DNA from 2 places in the Exiguobacterium sp. R-39 genome. Region 1 is predicted to be linked to the other one. Evidence: a T-box and tRNA genes for the amino acid it is inferred to sense, from the RefSeq annotation. Region 1 holds a T-box; the other holds one or more tRNA genes.
What was found. A T-box is a leader RNA that pairs with one kind of tRNA and senses whether it is charged. The one in region 1 lies ahead of ileS (isoleucine--tRNA ligase), so its partner is inferred to be a tRNA-Ile.
Positions count from the first base shown of each region.

Region 1 (6,444 bases):
ACGCCAAATGATCAATTTCTTGTCAGGTGTCGTGTTTGCCCTTGATGGAACGATTACGACAATCAGTCAAAATACACTCCTCTGTGTTCCGAACAACGTCGAGCTGGCCGGAAGTATTTCAAATCTGCTCGGTGAAGATGATATCAACCATAAGGGGTGGTAAGCATGGATTCGCAAGTCATGTACGCAATCGGTCGTACACTCAGCACGTTACTTCAATACTACAGCTACGTCATGATTGCCTATATTTTATTATCGTGGTTCCCAAACGCACGTGAATCACGATTCGGTCAAGTTCTCGCTATGTTAGTTGAACCTTTCCTCGCGCCGTTCCGACGGATTATCCCGCCCATCGGAGGTATGCTTGACATTTCACCTATTGTTGCCTTTCTTGTGCTTAATCTCGCACAGTCGGGTATTCGAGCAATCTTCCTGTAATGAGTGTCTATGATCATTATCGCGGACATGAGCGGGAGTTCGTCGATCTCGTCTTGAATTGGATCGACCATGTCGAAGCGACCTATACGTTTAAAGTGACAGATTTTCTGGATCCGCGTGAACAACAAATTACCCGAGAACTCGTCGGAACAAAATGTGCCCTCTTTTTTGAGGGCGGTTTTGAAGGCGCCGAACGACAGCGTGCGCTGATTGCCCCTGATTATTATGAGCTTGAGGCCAACGATTTTGATATTGCCATTTATCGTATCCATTATCCCACCAAATTCGTAGAGCTCTCGCATCGCCAGGTGACAGGCACATTGCTGAATGTCGGATTAAAGCGAGGGAAATTCGGTGACGTGGTCATCCAAGATCAAGTCGTCCAATTTGCCGTTGCGAAAGAAGTGGCTTCTTATATCGAAGCAAATGTCGATCGTGCGGGAAAAACGAAGATTCGGTTGTCGCTCGTGGATTCAGAAGAACAGTTGAAGATTAAGGATCAAGAATGGCAAGAAGAACTGGGATTCGTCAGTTCGCTTCGTTTTGATACGGTTGTCAGTGAAATCCTTGGTTTTTCAAGACAAAAAGCGCAAAGCCTGATTAAACAAGGTGAAAGCAAAGTGAATTATAAAATCGTCGAAGATCCAAGTTTTTTGTTAGAGGAAGGCGACTTACTGTCCCTTCGCGGAACGGGACGTGTCAAGTTAATCGCCGTACTCGGCTCGACGAAACGGGATCGGATTAAATTGCAATACGGTCTGCTAAAAGGATAACCAACAAGCTGAGGGAGGATTTCATCATGCCATTGACGCCACTTGATATTCACAATAAGGAATTCACACGTAAGTTTCGCGGCTATGACGAAGATGAGGTCAATGAATTTCTTGATCAAGTCATCAAAGATTTTGAATTGTTGCTCCGGGAAAACCGTCAACAGCAAGAAGTCATTCAAAATATGCAGTCGCGTGTCGATTACTTCAGCTCGATGGAAGAAACATTAAACAAATCCATCATCGTGGCACAAGAAGCGGCAGAAGAAGTCAAAGCCAATGCGACGAAAGAAGCGAGCTTAATCGTCAAACAAGCGGAACGGGAAGCCGAGCAATTGCAAGATGCAGCACAACGTCGAGCACAGCGGACTGATTTCGAAGTCGAACAGATGCGTAAAAAAATCGAATTGTACCGGAATCGATTCAAAGTGTTGATTGACGCACAGATGGAATTGTTGACGAGCCATGACTGGGATGCATTCGATATTTCGACCCGGGGTGCGCTTGACGAGATTCCGGCAGTTGCGTATAATGACGACGATGTCATATAAGCTAAATCAATGAGAAGGACACGTCTTTTATCAGGATACTGTCAGCGAATCGGGGACTGGTGCGAGCCCGATCAGTGAATGAAAAAAGATATCCCCTTTGAGTGTGGGACTGAACATATTCATTAAGTTCCGCCGTTTCGCCTCCGTTATCGGGCTCTTAAGTGGTAATCTGTTTGTCAGGATTGCTAGTAGGGTGGTACCGCGAGTTCAAGCCAAGCTCGTCCCTATCAGGGGATGAGCTTGGCTTTTTTTGTACGTAAAATATAGACAAGTGAGGGAATGCCAAATGGAATACAAAGATACGTTATTGATGATGAAAACGGAATTTCTAATGCGGGGAAACTTACCGAAACGTGAACCAGATATGCAGGCACGCTGGAACGAGATGAATCTCTATGAAGCAGTTCAAGAAAAAAATACCGGAAAACCGACATTCATCCTGCACGACGGTCCTCCCTATGCAAACGGGGACATCCATATGGGACACGGATTGAACAAAGTCTTAAAAGACATCGTCGTCCGTTATAAATCAATGAACGGATTCCGTTCTCCGTACGTACCGGGTTGGGACACACACGGACTTCCAATCGAGACGGCTCTTCAAAAAGCGGGTGTCGACCGTAAATCGATGTCGGTCGCGGAATTCCGTGAGCTGTGTGCGAAGTATGCGCTCGAACAGGTCGATCATCAACGTGAACAATTCAAGCGTCTTGGTGTTCTCGGTGACTATGACAATCCATACATCACGTTGCAACCGGAATTCGAAGCAGCACAAATTCGTTTGTTCGGCGATATGGCCAATAAAGGTTACATCTATAAAGGGAAAAAACCGGTGTACTGGTCACCGTCATCGGAATCTGCTCTTGCAGAAGCCGAAATCGAATACCAGGATAAACGTTCTGCTGCCATCTACGTGGCGTTCCAAGTCATGGACGGAAAAAATATCTTGGAGCCGACAGATCATTTCGTCATCTGGACAACAACACCTTGGACAATTCCGGCAAACCTCGGAATCTCAGTCAGCGGTGAGTTGACATATGCACGCATCGAACACGAAGGAAAAGGCTATATCGTAGCCGAGACCCTCGTACCGGAAGTGATCGAAGCACTCGGCTGGGAAAATGCTACGGTTGGTCGTGTCTTTAACGGGACAGACTTTGAGTACATCAAAGCGAAACACCCGCTCTATGACCGGGAATCACTTGTCATGCTCGGCGATCACGTCACGGCAGAAGCGACGGGTGTTGTTCATACAGCACCTGGACACGGGGAAGATGACTTCAGAATCGGTCAAGCTTACGGTCTGGATGTGCTTTGTCCGGTTGACGATAAAGGTGTCATGACAGCAGAAGCTCCTGGTTTTGAAGGATTATTCTATGAAGATGCCAACAAAGAAATCGGTGTGGCATTAGAAGAAGCCGGTGCTTTATTAAAACTGTCATTCATCAAACACTCGTATCCGCATGACTGGCGGACGAAAAAACCGGTTATCTTCCGTGCGACACCCCAGTGGTTCGCTTCAATCAAAGATTTCCGGGCTGAAATCCTCGACGAAATCAAAGAAGTCCAGTGGGTACCGGAGTGGGGCGAAACACGTCTTCACAACATGTTCAAAGACCGTGGAGACTGGGTCATTTCCCGTCAACGCGCGTGGGGTGTTCCACTGCCAATCTTCTATGCAGAAGACGGTACGGAAATCGTCACACCGGAAACAATCGATCATATCGCGAACCTGTTTGCGGCACACGGATCAAACGTCTGGTATGAGCGGGAAGCCGTTGATTTGTTACCGGAAGGATTTACCCATCCGGCAAGCCCGAACGGAATCTTCAAAAAAGAAACGGACATCATGGATGTCTGGTTCGATTCCGGATCATCTCATGCCGGTGTTCTTGCTACACGTCCGGAACTCGAACGTCCGGCTGACTTGTATTTAGAAGGTTCTGACCAGTACCGTGGATGGTTCAACTCGTCTCTTTCGACAGCTGTCGCAACGACAGGGAAAGCACCTTACAAAGCTGTCGTCAGTCATGGATTCGTCCTTGACGGTCAAGGGCGGAAGATGTCGAAATCAATCGGAAATACGATTGCCCCGATCCAAATCATGCAACAATTCGGAGCAGAAATCCTTCGTCTTTGGGTCGCTTCTGTCGACTATCAATCGGACGTCCGGGCTTCAATGGATAACTTCAAACAAGTTTCGGAATCATACCGGAAAATCCGGAATACGGTCCGGTTCTTGCTTGGAAACCTGGATCAGTTCGATCATACGACGCATCGTGTTGCCTTTGCTGACTTACCGGAATCGGATCGCTTCATGCGGACGAAACTGGATCAACTCGTTGGCAAAGTAAAAGCGGCGTATGACGCGTATGACTTTATGGCGGTGTATCAATTGTTGCATAACTTCTGTGTCCTTGACTTGTCTTCGTTCTATCTCGATTATACGAAGGATATCTTGTACATCGAAAAAGCAGATGCACCAGCGCGTCGTGCCGTTCAAACGGTCATGTACGATACGGTCGTCACATTGTTACAACTGATGGCACCGGTCTTACCGCATACAGCAGACGAAGCATGGGAATTCGTTCCTGGCGTCGAGACGGCAAGCATCTTCTTGACGGATCTTCCGGAAGCACCGGAAGTGACAGAGGAAGGATTGGCATTGATTGCGAAATGGAACAGTTTCCTCGTCTTCCGTGATGATGTCTTGAAAGCACTCGAAGAAGCACGTGCCGAGAAACTTGTCGGGAAAACGCTCGAAGCGAAACTGGAACTGGCACCAAATGACGAAACGAAAGCATTGCTTGCGACAATCCATCATCTTGAGCAGTTATTGCAGGTTTCACAGATTGAGTTCGTCGCTTCGGCGGAGAAATCATACGGGACAACAGGTATCACTGTTCTGAAAGCAGATGGCGAAAAATGTGAACGCTGTTGGACATATTCGACTGAGCTTGGACAAGATCCGGCTCATCCGACACTTTGCCCACGTTGTACTGAAGTCGTCAATTCTTTATAATGAATCAGGGAGGGGCAGCTACGGCGACTTCGTAGCGGTCCCTCATTATTTTTGGATGTGGAGGAAAAAAGAATGTGGCTTTACTTAGCGATTGCTGCTGTACTCGTCGGAGTGGATCAATTGACGAAATGGATCGTCGTCCAACAGATGACGATTGGTCAAGCGATTGAGATCATTCCCAATTTCTTTTATTTAAATTCATACCGGAATCGTGGCGCTGCCTGGGGGATGCTTGAAGGGAAGTTTGGATTTTTCTTCGTCATCACGCTGGTCGTCGTCATTGGGCTGATTTATTTTCTTTACAAAGAAGGCACAAAAAACAAAGTATTTGCTTGGAGCGTCGCCTTATTACTCGGCGGAGCGGTCGGGAATTTCATCGACCGGATGGCACGTGGAGAAGTCGTCGACTTTTTTCATTTTTATCCGTTCGGGTATAACTTCCCGATATTTAATGTGGCAGACGTCAGTTTGACGTTTGGGGTTATTCTGATGCTGATCAGCGTCATGTTTGAAGAGCGTTTGACTAAGAAGGGAACGATTGATTAAATGAATGAACAAAATGAATGGGCTGTTAAAGCCAATGGTGCTACCGGTCGAATTGATAAATGGTTAGCGGAACAACAAGACTGGTCCCGGTCACAAGTCCAGGACTGGTTAAAAGCGGGACACGTCGAAGTGGACGGACGAATCGTCAAACCGAACTATAAGATGTCCGGTACGGAAGAGATCCTCGTCCGGATTCCGGAAGCCGTCGAGCTGGAAGTTTTACCGGAAGATATCCCGCTGGATGTCGTGTATGAAGACAGTGATGTCATCGTCATCAACAAACCAAAAGGGATGGTCGTGCATCCGGCAGCGGGGCACGTATCCGGAACACTCGTCAATGCCTTGCTCCATCATTGCCAGGATTTGTCCGGCATCAATGGTGTCAAACGTCCAGGGATCGTCCACAGAATCGATAAAGATACATCCGGTCTCCTGATGGTCGCTAAAAATGATTTGGCACATGAATCCCTGGCACAACAACTAAAAGACAAGACGACAGAGCGTCTGTACATCGCGCTTGTCCACGGCGAGATTCCGCATGAACTGGGAACGATTGAAGCACCGGTCGGCCGTGACAAAAATGACCGTCAACGAATGACTGTGACGGATAAAAACTCAAAAGCCGCTGTGACGCATTTCCGCGTCCTTGACCGTTACGAAGGGTTCACGGTTGTTGAATGTAAGCTCGAGACAGGACGGACGCACCAGATTCGTGTCCACATGCGTTATATTGGTTTCCCGCTCGCCGGAGATCCGAAATACGGACCACGGAAAACGATGAAAATGAACGGTCAAGCGCTTCATGCGGCTGTTCTTGGATTCAAGCATCCACGGACTGGTGAGATGTTACATTTCGAGGCACCGTTGCCGGAAGAGATGACGTTCGAGATCAGTCAGTTGAAAAAACTTGAATTAGAGTCTTGACGTTTTTCTAATAAAACGGTAGAGTATCACCTAGAGAGCGATGCGAGACATCTGCCTCACACAACCGGTCGTCCGCGTTGACGATCCTACCCATAGCACACCTTTAAACGAGTCCGGAGAGGCTACGAAAGGGAGACACTTCATTTGTGTAGATACGTGTAGCGTGAGCTACCCACACTTATTGTCTTCAACA
Region 1 covers NZ_CP187965.1:1,996,120-2,002,563, reverse strand. Annotated here, with positions in the region: gene ACP26N_RS10635 (cell division protein SepF) at 1-163, shown strand, start outside; gene ACP26N_RS10630 (YggT family protein) at 166-438, shown strand; gene ACP26N_RS10625 (YlmH/Sll1252 family protein) at 438-1,211, shown strand; gene ACP26N_RS10620 (DivIVA domain-containing protein) at 1,238-1,759, shown strand; T-box leader at 1,760-1,988, shown strand; gene ileS (isoleucine--tRNA ligase) at 2,046-4,781, shown strand; gene lspA (signal peptidase II) at 4,854-5,327, shown strand; gene ACP26N_RS10605 (RluA family pseudouridine synthase) at 5,328-6,251, shown strand.

Region 2 (6,444 bases), 840 kb from region 1:
TTCAGCTACAGGGCTGTCACCTTCTTCGGCCGGCCTTTCCAGGTCGTTCGCCTACTGTCTTCCTTTTTGACTCCGTATAGAGTGTCCTACAACCCCGGAGAGCATGCTCTCCGGTTTGGGCTGTTCCCGTTTCGCTCGCCGCTACTCAGGGAATCGCATTTGCTTTCTCTTCCTCCGGGTACTTAGATGTTTCAGTTCCCCGGGTCTGCCTCACGCTACACTATGTATTCATGTAACATGTCCCATCCCATTACGGATGGTGGGTTCCCCCATTCGGAAATCCTCGGATCAAAGCATACTTACTGCTCCCCGAAGCATATCGCTGTTCGTCGCGTCCTTCATCGGCTCCTAGTGCCAAGGCATCCACCGTACGCCCTTCATACCTTGATCTAGCATTTTGGTATTCTAAGAACACACGTCTAATGACATGGTTATAAAAATTTGATGTCTTGTTGATGTCTTCAGTTTTCAAGGTGCGAGTGTCTCTTGCGAGACGGAGAGACGAGCTCTCAAAACTGAACGATGGGCATGTCCCGTAAGGGACGTTTTCCTTAGAAAGGAGGTGATCCAGCCGCACCTTCCGATACGGCTACCTTGTTACGACTTCACCCCAATCATCTACCCCACCTTCGACGGCTGGCTCCTTGCGGTTACCTCACCGGCTTCGGGTGTTGCAAACTCTCGTGGTGTGACGGGCGGTGTGTACAAGACCCGGGAACGTATTCACCGCAGTATGCTGACCTGCGATTACTAGCGATTCCGACTTCATGCAGGCGAGTTGCAGCCTGCAATCCGAACTGGGAACGGCTTTCTGGGATTGGCTCCACCTCGCGGTCTCGCTGCCCTTTGTACCGTCCATTGTAGCACGTGTGTAGCCCAACTCATAAGGGGCATGATGATTTGACGTCATCCCCACCTTCCTCCGGTTTGTCACCGGCAGTCTCCCTAGAGTGCCCAACTGAATGCTGGCAACTAAGGATAGGGGTTGCGCTCGTTGCGGGACTTAACCCAACATCTCACGACACGAGCTGACGACAACCATGCACCACCTGTCACCCTTGTCCCCGAAGGGAAAACTTGATCTCTCAAGCGGTCAAGGGGATGTCAAGAGTTGGTAAGGTTCTTCGCGTTGCTTCGAATTAAACCACATGCTCCACCGCTTGTGCGGGTCCCCGTCAATTCCTTTGAGTTTCAGCCTTGCGGCCGTACTCCCCAGGCGGAGTGCTTAATGCGTTAGCTTCAGCACTGAGGGGCGGAAACCCCCCAACACCTAGCACTCATCGTTTACGGCGTGGACTACCAGGGTATCTAATCCTGTTTGCTCCCCACGCTTTCGCGCCTCAGCGTCAGTTACAGACCAAAGAGTCGCCTTCGCCACTGGTGTTCCTCCACATCTCTACGCATTTCACCGCTACACATGGAATTCCACTCTTCTCTTCTGTACTCAAGCCTTCCAGTTTCCAATGACCCTCCCCGGTTGAGCCGGGGGCTTTCACATCAGACTTAAAAGGCCGCCTGCGCGCGCTTTACGCCCAATAATTCCGGACAACGCTTGCCACCTACGTATTACCGCGGCTGCTGGCACGTAGTTAGCCGTGGCTTTCTCGCAAGGTACCGTCAAGGTACGAGCATTACCTCTCGTACTTGTTCTTCCCTTACAACAGAGTTTTACGATCCGAAAACCTTCATCACTCACGCGGCGTTGCTCCATCAGACTTTCGTCCATTGTGGAAGATTCCCTACTGCTGCCTCCCGTAGGAGTCTGGGCCGTGTCTCAGTCCCAGTGTGGCCGATCACCCTCTCAGGTCGGCTATGCATCGTCGCCTTGGTGGGCCATTACCCCACCAACTAGCTAATGCACCGCAAGGCCATCCCAAGGTGACGCCGGAGCGCCTTTCATCATCAGACCATGCGGTCTGAAGAACTATTCGGTATTAGCTCCGATTTCTCGGAGTTATCCCAATCCTTGGGGCAGGTTCCTTACGTGTTACTCACCCGTCCGCCGCTCATTCCCTTCACTTCCCTCCGAAGAGTTCCGTGAGCTTCCTGCGCTCGACTTGCATGTATTAGGCACGCCGCCAGCGTTCGTCCTGAGCCAGGATCAAACTCTCCATAAAGTGTTTGACTTGCTCGTTGTGTGACCGAAGTCACGTTGACGAAGCTTGCGCTTCATTCATTGTTTGTATCCGAAGATACGTTTTTTTGCCTCATCGTTCAGTTTTCAAAGTTCGTCATCGTTTGTTTTGAAAATGGTGGGCCTAAGTGGACTCGAACCACCGACCTCACGCTTATCAGGCGTGCGCTCTAACCAGCTGAGCTATAGGCCCGTCAAAAGCAAACAAAATATGGTGCACCCTGAGAGATTCGAACTCCCGACCCCTTGATTCGTAGTCAAGTACTCTATCCAGCTGAGCTAAGGGTGCGATATGGTGCGGTCGAGAGGACTTGAACCTCCACAGTGTTGCCACCACTAGGCCCTCAACCTAGCGCGTCTACCATTCCGCCACGACCGCAAATATAAAATTAGAATTTAAAAAATAAAATGGTGTGTCATGCAGGATTCGAACCTGCGACCCTCTGATTAAAAGTCAGATGCTCTACCAACTGAGCTAATGACACGAAAAACTGGGCTGGAAGGGATCGAACCTTCGCATGCTGGAATCAAAATCCAGTGCCTTACCACTTGGCCACAGCCCAAAAATGGCGGTCCTGACGGGATTCGAACCCGCGATCTCCTGCGTGACAGGCAGGCATGTTAACCGCTACACCACAGGACCACATTTTTGTGAAACTTAAGTATGAAATTAAAAATGGTGGAGGATGACGGGATCGAACCGCCGACCCTCTGCTTGTAAGGCAGATGCTCTCCCAGCTGAGCTAATCCTCCAAAATGGTGACCCGTACGGGAATCGAACCCGTGATACCGCCGTGAAAGGGCGGTGTCTTAACCGCTTGACCAACGGGCCATTTAAAAACTGATAATTATTCTCAAGTAACAAATTCACATAAGAGGTCTGGCGGAGATGGAGGGATTCGAACCCTCGCACCAGTTTCCCGGCCTACACCCTTAGCAGGGGCGCCCCTTATAGCCACTTGGGTACATCTCCAAAGATAATGGCTCCGCAAGTAGGATTTGAACCTACGACCTACCGGTTAACAGCCGGTTGCTCTACCACTGAGCTATTGCGGAACGTGACGTTCGTTTCAGAACACTTTTCTATATTAGCAACTTTCTTTCTCTTCGTCAATGCTTTTTTAAAAAAGTTTTTAGTGACGAGAAGTTGTTTAGTTGCGGTCGTTTTGACGACTTCTATAATTTATCATGCTCCGAAATGAACGTCAACTACTTTTGTAAAAAATCTTTCCACGACATCGTCCGCAACGGTAACGTTCCGGATTCATCTTTCTTTTTCTTCTATATAATGTCCCGCATTTCTCACACTCATAAAGATGATTCTTTTTTTCCGTTTCTTCCAGACGCGGACTGTAGCGCAGTCCTCCGTATCGTTGTAACCACTCTTTAAAATCCTGATCCTGGTGCCGGTGTCCCATTCCACGCAGGTGTAAATGATAGTGGCACAGCTCATGAATGACGATTCCGCGAAAGATATTACGGTCGGCTAAATAGCTCCGATTGAAATCCAAATGATGATCTGTCAGAAAATAACGTCCCCCGGTTGTCCGTAAGCGATCGTTAAAAAGTGCAATATGTCTAAAAGGTAAAGCAAACACGTCGAGCGAGAGTTGCTCGACGTATTGCTGCAACTCTTCGTTCGTCATGACGGACTGACCATCGTCAGACCGATCCGTCCCCGTTCCGGTTCGACACTCGTTACCCAAACGGTTACGATATCACCGACTGCAATGACATCAAGCGGGTGTTTGACCCGTTTTTTACTGAGCTTCGAGATGTGGACAAGGCCGCTCTCCTTCACACCAATATCAACGAAAGCACCAAAGTCGAGTACATTCCGGACTGTCCCCTGGAACTCCATTCCGACTTGAATCATATCGAGCGATAAGACATCCTGACGCAGTAACGGTTTATCGAGCGCTTCCCGCGGATCCCGTTCCGGACGTTGCAAAGCTTCGATAATGTCACGTAATGTCGGTTCACCGACTTCAAGCAATTGAGCTGTTTCAGGTACAGATAATTCTCCGAGCCGAGTCCGTAAGGTTTCCGTTCCCACGGTCTGTAAGGATAAATCCAGTTGCTTAAACAACGATTCAACGGTTTTATACTGTTCCGGGTGAATCGGTGTCCGGTCAAGCGGATGACTGCCTTCCGGTATACGCAAGAAGCCGGCTGCCTGTTCATATGCTTTCGCTCCTAAACGCGGGACTTTCAGCAATTCTTTCCGGGATGCAAACGCACCCAGTTCAGAGCGGCGTTCGACAATCTTTTTAGCTGTTGCCTTCGTAATCCCGGCGACGTAACCGAGCAACGACTCCGAGGCCGTATTAACGTCAACACCCACCTGGTTAACGACTGTCTCGACGACGAAATCGAGTGTTTCTTTTAACTTTGTCTGCGTGACATCGTGTTGGTACTGTCCGACACCGACGGATTGCGGGTCCACTTTGACGAGTTCCGCCAACGGATCCTGCAGGCGTCGTGCGATCGAGATGGCTGACCGTTGCTCGACCTGTAGATCCGGGAACTCGGTGCGCGCGATTTCTGACGCCGAATAAATACTTGCCCCTGCTTCATCAACAATCGTAAAGGCAATTTGATCATGTCCTTTAATCCAGTCCGCGACGAAGGATTCGGTCTCGCGGGAAGCCGTACCGTTTCCGATCGCAATCAATTCGATTCCGTACCGGTTCACGAGTTTCGTCAAGACTTGACGTGCCTCCTGTGCTTTTTGTTCCGACATCGTGAGATAGACGACACCCACTTCCTTTACTTCCCCTGTCGGATCAATCACTGCCCACTTACATCCGGTCCGGTATGCAGGATCCAGTCCTAACATCACTTTCCCTTTCATCGGTGGTTGCATATAGAGTTGTCGTAAGTTTTTTCCGAACACTTCAATTGCCTGGTTTTCCGCTTTATCGGTCAACTCATTCCGAAGTTCCCGCTCGATTGCCGGGAAAACCGATTTTTTATATCCTGTCTGGACGGCTTCTTCGACCAACTGACGTTTTTGTTCTGCCAATCGGCTGAACGGTCGCAACAAGTACGGTAATACCTGTTGTTCATCGAGGACGATTTTGACGGAAACGATTTTTAACGCCTCGGCACGATTAATCGCCAAAATCCGGTGCGGCACGATTTGACGGATCCGTTCACTGTACTCATAGTATTGGGCAAAGACACGTTTTTCGTCGACTGCGTCCTTTTTTAGTTTCGTGACGATATCTGCAAACCGGTAAGCTGTCTTCCGGATATGTTCCCGGACACTCGCCTGCTCGCCCCATTCTTCTGCGATGATCGCTTGCGCCCCGGCAATTGCCTCGCCTTCCGGATGTGCTGCTACATACTGATTAAATTGCTGTTCATCGTATGATTTTGGCGAGCGTAAAAAGTCGGCAAATGGACTCAATCCTGCTTCACGGGCAATTTCAGCTTTTGTTCTCCGCTTCGGACGAAACGGTAAGTATAAGTCTTCAATTTGTTGTAACGTCGTCGCTCCCATCAAACTTTGTTTTAACTCGGACGTCAAGACACCCTGCTCTTCAATTTTCCGCAGGACATCTTCTCGTTTCGTTTCCAGTTGTGTGATGCTTTTATGGCGATCGAGGATTGCTTTGATTTCGACCTCATCGAGTTCACCGGTTTGTTCTTTACGGTACCTGGCGATAAACGGAATCGTTCCTCCGTCTTCCGTCAATTGTAAAACGGCTTTCACCTGGGCTGGTCTGATGTTCAATTCTGTTGCGATTCTCTTCTCCATTTTCCTCACCTCTCTGTCATTATACCGAAGAATCGATAGGACACAAAAAAAGACCGATGCTTCCGCATCAGTCTTTTGAAAATACTTCGTTTGGTTCTACTTTGATGGCTTCCCGTAATTTTTGCAATGCACGACGCTGAAGACGCGACACATGCATTTGCGAAATTCCAAGGAGCTCTCCGGTTTCTTTTTGACTCATGTTCCGGTAATAGGCACATTCTAAAATCGAGCGTTCCCGGTCCGTCAAAACAGCAAACGCTTTTTCAAGAATCAGCTTTTGATCCACCGAATCATATCCGTTTTCCTGGTTACCGACGAGGTCAAGTAATGTCACCGTACTGCCTTCTTGATCCGCTTCAATTGAGCTGTCGACGGACAAGGCTTGGTAACTTTTACCCATCTCAAGCGTTTCAAGAACTTCCTCTTCCGATACTTCCAACCGGGCTGCAATTTCATCGATTCGCGGTGAACGTTGCAATTCTGTCGTCAGTTCTTCGACGGCTTTCTTGATTTTCGGTCCCAGTTCCTTGATACGACGCGGCACGTG
Region 2 covers NZ_CP187965.1:2,836,429-2,842,872, forward strand. Annotated here, with positions in the region: rRNA gene ACP26N_RS14770 (23S ribosomal RNA) at 1-390, opposite strand, end outside; rRNA gene ACP26N_RS14775 (16S ribosomal RNA) at 556-2,117, opposite strand; tRNA gene ACP26N_RS14780 (tRNA-Ile) at 2,251-2,327, opposite strand; tRNA gene ACP26N_RS14785 (tRNA-Arg) at 2,347-2,423, opposite strand; tRNA gene ACP26N_RS14790 (tRNA-Leu) at 2,428-2,513, opposite strand; tRNA gene ACP26N_RS14795 (tRNA-Lys) at 2,544-2,619, opposite strand; tRNA gene ACP26N_RS14800 (tRNA-Gln) at 2,626-2,697, opposite strand; tRNA gene ACP26N_RS14805 (tRNA-Asp) at 2,702-2,777, opposite strand; tRNA gene ACP26N_RS14810 (tRNA-Val) at 2,812-2,887, opposite strand; tRNA gene ACP26N_RS14815 (tRNA-Glu) at 2,892-2,966, opposite strand; tRNA gene ACP26N_RS14820 (tRNA-Ser) at 3,016-3,107, opposite strand; tRNA gene ACP26N_RS14825 (tRNA-Asn) at 3,116-3,190, opposite strand; gene ACP26N_RS14830 (SprT family protein) at 3,340-3,780, opposite strand; gene ACP26N_RS14835 (Tex family protein) at 3,777-5,897, opposite strand; gene sigB (RNA polymerase sigma factor SigB) at 5,965-6,444, opposite strand, start outside.
Region 2: it encodes a tRNA-Ile, which carries the amino acid that the T-box ahead of ileS (isoleucine--tRNA ligase) is inferred to sense. The anticodon was not compared.